2 linked regions of the Alloalcanivorax dieselolei B5 genome follow. The protein of the gene in region 1 interacts with the protein of each later gene in a pairwise test. Links are inferred from orthologs where the notes say so. Each region holds a gene or a part of one and is shown in the gene's direction. Other genes may lie near its edges. The genes, in order: tusA and B5T_RS05815.

Region 1 (3,079 bases):
TCTGCTGGCCCTGGCGGCGTTGCCATGGGCGCTGAAGTTCCTTTGGGCGCCCTGGGTGGACCCGATGGCCGGTGCCCGCGCCGGCCATCGCCTGCGCTGGGTGGTGTGGGCGCAACTGCTGGTGACGGCGCTGTTGCTGGTGCTGTCGTTATTGGAGCGCCCGCTCTGGTTTGGCGAGGCGTTTCCGTTTCTGCTTTTGATCCTGTTCCTGATCAATCTGGCCAGTGCCACCCAGGACGTGGCCGCCGATGGCCTGGCGGTACGCTGGCTCAGGGGCGACCTGCGTGGCATCGGTAATGGCATCCAGGTGTCCGGCTACAAGATCGGGCTGATGCTCAGTGGTGGTTTGTTTCTGATCGCCAACGACCTGATCGGCTGGCGCGGCTCGCTGTGGTTGCTGACCGTCATGATTAGCGTGCTGTTGATTGGAATACGGCGTTTCCCCGAGCCGGCGGAGGCCGCGGCGCCGTTTCCACAGCGGCGTGGGGTGCTGTGGTGGTGGCAGCGGTCACGCGACTTCTGGTGGCGGCCGGGGCTGTTGCTCTGGGCGGTGATCCTGCTCGGTTACAAGGTCGGTGACGGTTTTGGTACCCGCATGATCAAGCCCTATCTGGTGGATCAGGGCTGGACGCTTGCCGCCATCGGACGGCTCGATCTGGTGGCCTCGCTGGTGGGGCTGCTCAGTGCCTTGCTGGCCGGCGTGCTGATGCGCCGCTGGCATTATCGGCGGGCCCTGGTGGGGCTTGGCCTGTGGCAGGGGCTGGCGTTCGTGGGTTGGTGGTGGGTGGCTCGAGGCGATAGCGGGGTGCTGGCGATATGGGCCGTTTCCCTGTTCGAGCAGGCGGCGGACGGTGCCTCCACGGTGGCCTTGTTCGTGGTGATGATGGCCTATTGCCGGCCCGGCTCGGAAGGGGGGGATTACACGCTGCAGGCGTCATTACAACTGATGGCGGTGGGGGTGTTCACGCTGGCCAGCGGGTTCAGCGCCGGCTATTTCGGCTACGCCGGCCACTTCCTGCTGGCGGCGCTGCTGGCCTGCGCGGTGGCGTTGCTGGCGTTGGCCTGGCGGCCGCCGCTTGGGCCCGGCGTGACGGGGCGTTATACTGGCGCGCCCAATCACTCCTGAATCTCCGCGGAAATACCATGTCCGACGCCATTGATGCCCAGCACCACCTCGACGCCACCGGTCTGTTATGCCCGGAGCCGGTGATGTTGCTGCACAGCAAGGTGCGCGACATGGCGCCGGGCGAAGTACTGGAAGTCCGCGCCACCGATCCCTCCACCGAACGGGATATCCCCAAGTTCTGCCAGTTCCTGGGCCACACGCTGTTGGCCCGGCAGCAGGACGGCGAGCTGTTTCTGTACTGGATCGAGAAGAAGCGCTGAGAGCGCTCATACGCAACACGCTAATCGCGGCTAAGTGAAGTGCCGCTGGTTTCCCTCGGAAGGAACTACGAAGTCGCTGTAGGAGCTTGCCTTGCAAGCGAATATCCTGCCGCAATCCCTTCGCTTGCAAGGCAAGCTCCTACAGCGGCCTTGTAGCAGGCTCTGATTATCCAGACTGGCAAGAGAAGATCCATTCTGAGTATGTGGATATCCGCTTTTTCAAACGCCATTCCTCTCCGAATCTTTCCTTCATTTCAATGAATTTTTTGTTGTTCTTTGTTGAAACTGAGACCTTTGTTGCGCCGAATAACCTCATAAAAAATAGTGCTTTGCGCGATTCGTCGGTTCCAGTTCCGATTTCATGACATTGCACTTGTTTTCTCTTTCTTGCCCTGGCTAGATGCTGTCATCGATTGTTCAGACGAATCGGTTAGAACGATAACCGTGACACCGGGAAGACGGTGACGCTCGGGATACAAGCAGCTTATTGCGCCAAACATAACGTCAAATAAGTAACGCCAGATAAGGGACCATGGTTCCGGTTTGATACCGGACGGGAATCGTCGTGCCGCGGCGCGGCCAAGTGCACTATCAAGGATGGAGAAGGAACATGGCGGGTGATACCGGCAATACGTTGAAAACACGCTACGTACCCATCGAGCGGATCTCCTTTATCGACATGAAGGAGATGTACGGGCTTTACGAAAAGTACTACCAGAACGTGTCCCTGGAGGTCTTCGTCAAGGATATGTCGGAGAAGAGCGGCGTCTTCATGGTGCGCCGGACCCTGGATCAGCAAGTGGTGGGCTTTTCGACACTGAAAACCGTGCCGATGAACGTCAGGGGACGGGCGGCCACCGGCGTCTTCAGTGGTGACACTATCCTCGAGAAACAATATTGGGGGGATCGCTCCCTGCAAACCGCTTTCCTGCGGTGGATGGTGCGGGAAAAAATGAAGCGCCCGACGAGAATGCTGGTGTGGCTGCTGATCTCCAAGGGCTACAAGACCTACTTACTGCTGGCCAATAACTTCAATCGGTACTATCCCCATCCCGATGGCCACCATCAGGATCTGGCGGATTACGTCGACCACTACTGCGAGCGGCTCTATTTCGGCAGCTATTGCTCCGAGCGCAAGCTGCTGGATTTCGGCGAAAACTATTCCGCGCTCAAGGGCGCGGTGGCGCCGATTTCCCAGGAAATGCGCGACGGCAACGTCAAGATCCGCTTCTTCGAAGAGCGTAACCCGACCTGGGAGCGGGGTACCGAGCTGCCCTGTGTCGGTGTCTTTGATCGTGGCACGGCGCAGGCCTATCTCGCCAAGCTGTGGCGCAAACGGCCGCGCCGCCTGCGTCTGGCCCTCCGTCCGGCGGCTTACGAATAAGGAGAGGGTTATGCTCAGCCAACGGCTATTGCATCTGGGGGTGCTGCCCGCCGGACGGCGTTTCCGCGCCGGCCTTTCCCATCTGGAGCACACCCAGCGGTTTCTTCATCGCCAGTTGATGCGGCAGGTGGCGGCGTCACCGGCGGGGCGGGAGCAGGGGATCGGTGAGGACTGGTCCTGGGAGCGCTTCGCCGAACGGTTACCGGTTACCGGCTACGAAGACTGGCGCGCCCGGGTGGAGCAGGGCCGGCGGGAGGGCGTCAATCCGCTGATCGCCTCGCCCACCGCCCGTTACCAGCCCACCAGTGG
Region 2 (3,175 bases), 1.9 Mb from region 1 along the record:
ATCAATGGCGTAAAAACGCCGGTTTCAAACCCGGATGGCTCGAAAAACAACAATCTTGATTGAGCGCGGGCTGGCTTTCAGTTCGACATGTCGAACTGAGGCCTGAAGATAGGTATACATGCTGCAAACAACAAGGGCCTAGCCTTGCGGCTAAGCCCTTGTTTCGTTTGGTAGCAAGGGGCGGACTTGAACCGCCGACCCCAGCATTATGAGTGCTGTGCTCTAACCAGCTGAGCTACCTTGCCATGTTTCAAGGCCGCGAATTGTCCGTGAGCTCCGGGGCGCTGTCAAGAACGAGGAAGTCGATCCGGGCCATTTCGGGAACCAACCGTCTATTTCTTGTTCAGACCTTTTTACATGAGAACGGTTATCAATTATTCTCCGATAATACTTGACTGATTTGGTTGGTCTTTATAGTCTGACTTCCTATTCACGTACCAAGGGTGTGGGTATGCGATTAACCACCAAAGGCCGATACGCGGTGACCGCGATGTTGGATCTGGCTCTTCACGCGGATGAAGGCCCGGTCTCCCTGGCGGACATCTCCGAGCGTCAGGGAATTTCCATTTCCTATCTGGAGCAGCTGTTCGCCAAGTTGCGCCGGCGGCATCTGGTGAGCAGTGTGCGCGGTCCCGGCGGCGGCTACAGGCTGAGCCGGGACAGCGACGACATCGATGTGGCCTCGGTGATCGCCGCCGTGGACGAGTCCGTGGATGCCACCCGTTGTGGCGGCAATGGCGACTGCCAGGATGGCCACATTTGTCTGACGCACCATCTCTGGTGTGATCTGTCGGATCAGATCCAGGATTTCCTGTCGCACATCACGCTGGGCGAACTGGTATCCCGCAATGAGGTTCGGCAGGTGGCGGAGCGCCAGAAGGCCACGCAGAGCCAGCTGAACCGGGTGCCGGTCAGCACGCTTTGATCCTTCCATCATCAACACAGTAATCAACGTCCATGTCGCAAGCGGTTTATCTGGATTACGCCGCCACCACCCCGGTGGATCCCCGGGTGGTGGAGGCGATGGTGCGTTTTCTCGGGCCGGACGGAACCTTCGGGAATCCGGCGTCGCGCAGTCATCTTTACGGCTGGTTGGCGGAGGAGGCGGTGGAAAACGCCCGTCGCCAGGTGGCGGACGCACTCAACGCTGATCCCCGGGAAATCGTCTGGACCAGCGGTGCCACCGAGGCCAACAATCTGGCCATCAAGGGCGCTCTGGAGCAGCGTGGCGGCGGTCACGTGATCACCTCCGCCACCGAGCACAAGGCGGTGTTGGACCCTTGCGGCTGGCTGGAAGGGCGTGGCGTCGAGGTTACCTATCTGACGCCGGAGCCGGATGGCCGAATCACCCCGCGGGCGGTGGAAGAGGCGATGCGCGAGGACACCGTGCTGGTGTCGATCATGCATGCCAACAACGAAACCGGAGTGATCAACGACATCGACACCATCGGCGCGTTGTGCCGGGGTCGTGGTGTTCTGTTCCACACCGACGCCGCCCAGAGCATGGGTAAATTACCGCTGGATGTGCGGGAAACCGCGGTGGACATGGTCTCCCTGTGTGCCCACAAGATTTACGGCCCGAAAGGCATTGGTGCGCTCTATGTGCGGCGCCACCCGGATGTCCGGGTCACCGCCCAGATCCACGGTGGCGGCCATGAGCGCGGCATGCGGTCGGGCACTTTGCCCGCCCACCAGATTGTCGCCATGGGCGAGGCCCTGTCACTGGCCATGGCGGGCCGGAATGAAGAAAACACGCGTATCGCCGCGTTGCGGGATCGCTTGTGGGATGGCATTCGGGCGTTGCCCGGTGTGTCCCTTAATGGCGCCGGCGCGCCGCGTTTGCCCGGCCATATGAACGTGGCCTTCGAAGGGCTGGAAGGGGAGATGCTGCTGACCGCGCTGACCGGCGTGGCGGTGTCCACCGGTTCCGCCTGCACCTCGGCGTCACTGGAGCCGTCCTATGTGCTCAAGGCGATGGGGGTGTCCGATTCGCTGGCGCACGGCTCACTGCGTTTCTCGGTGGGCCGCTTCACCGATGAGACGCAAATCGACACGGTAATACAGAATGTGACGCAGGTGGTCACCCGCCTGCGTGACGCCGCCGCTCAAAGGGGATAAGCGGTTCTTTTTGTCCGACGGAAGGCTCCGTAACCGGCTTGCTGCTTGCTTCGGTCTTCGGCGTAAGCACACCAAAGGACGGAGCCAACCATGCACGGAGTGATCCTTGCCCATTTACGTCATTTCGTTACCGACCGCTATGGTCAGTCGGTATGGGATGACGTCAACCACCGAGCGGGCCTGACCGATTGCCTGCACGTGCCGATTCAACTTTACCCGGACAGCCATCTGGAGGACCTGGTGGCGGCGCTGCAGTCGGTCACCGGGCTGCACCGTGATGATTTGCTGGAGGAATTCGGCGCCTGGGTGATCCCGCCCCTGATCAATATGTACCGGGCGATGATTCCACGGGAATGGGACGCGGTGGCGTTCCTGCTCAACGTGGAAGAACGCATTCACCAGCGGGTCATTCGTCTGAAGAACCCGGAGGCGACGCCGCCGCGCATTGATGTGCGTGAGCTGGAGCCACGGGTGCTGCAGGTGGAATACCGTTCCCACCGGGATCTGAGCCTGTTGGCGCTGGGCTGTGTCCACGGTGTGGCGGCGTTCTACGGGGAGAAGGTGGAAATACTGGAATCGGAGCAGGTGGACGGCGGCGTGCGGCGCTTCGTGGTGCGCCTGGAACCGGCCGCCTGAACGTCGGAAAGCTCTCGAGGATCAGGCGGCCAGGGCCGCCGCTTCCTGCTTGATGCGGGCCACCATGGCACGCAGGCCGTTGCCACGGGTGGGGCTGAGATGGCCGAACAGGTCGATGTCCTGGAAGAAGGCATCCATGTCCACCGCCGCGATCTGTTCCGGCGAGCGGCGGTTGAGGGCGGTGAGTACGATCGCCGCCAGCCCGCGCACGATGATGGCGTCGGAATCCACCGCCAGATAGAGGCGGCCCTCGCCGTCATCGTAGTCGGTGACCAGCCATACCTGGCTCTGGCAGCCGCGCACGAAGCGGTCTTCGGTGCGCAAGGATTCCGGCAGTTCCGGCAGTTGCTTGCCGAGATCAATGATGTAGCGGTAGCGCTCTTCCCAGTCGTCCAGGAATTCCAGGTCGTCACGGACATCC

The links.
Region 2: the proteins of tusA (region 1) and B5T_RS05815 interact in binary tests that used the Escherichia coli proteins (3 or more experiments, as listed by UniProt). The link is inferred for Alloalcanivorax dieselolei B5 from one-to-one orthologs.

What each region holds. Positions count from the first base shown.
Region 1 is NC_018691.1:3,128,579-3,131,657, reverse strand. Bases 5-2,764 are described here. They hold tusA (sulfurtransferase TusA), read left to right. Parts: upstream 5-1,143; coding sequence 1,144-1,386; downstream 1,387-2,764. Other genes in these bases: B5T_RS13950 (hypothetical protein), read left to right, coding at 1,997-2,764; B5T_RS13960 (MFS transporter), read left to right, coding at 5-1,126. Outside these bases: more of B5T_RS13960, read left to right, coding at 1-4; more of B5T_RS13950, read left to right, coding at 2,765-2,770; B5T_RS13945 (GH3 family domain-containing protein), read left to right, coding at 2,781-3,079. UniProt on the Escherichia coli protein: Sulfur carrier protein involved in sulfur trafficking in the cell. Part of a sulfur-relay system required for 2-thiolation during synthesis of 2-thiouridine of the modified wobble base 5-methylaminomethyl-2-thiouridine (mnm(5)s(2)U) in tRNA.
Region 2 is NC_018691.1:1,269,718-1,272,892, forward strand. What follows is about bases 182-3,037. They hold B5T_RS05815 (IscS subfamily cysteine desulfurase), read left to right. Parts: upstream 182-957; coding sequence 958-2,118; downstream 2,119-3,037. Other genes in these bases: iscR (Fe-S cluster assembly transcriptional regulator IscR), read left to right, coding at 452-925; B5T_RS05820 (heme NO-binding domain-containing protein), read left to right, coding at 2,209-2,754; B5T_RS05825 (SufE family protein), read right to left, coding at 2,776-3,037. Also shown: B5T_RS22485 (hypothetical protein), read left to right, coding at 1-63; more of B5T_RS05825, read right to left, coding at 3,038-3,175. UniProt on the Escherichia coli protein: Master enzyme that delivers sulfur to a number of partners involved in Fe-S cluster assembly, tRNA modification or cofactor biosynthesis. Catalyzes the removal of elemental sulfur from cysteine to produce alanine.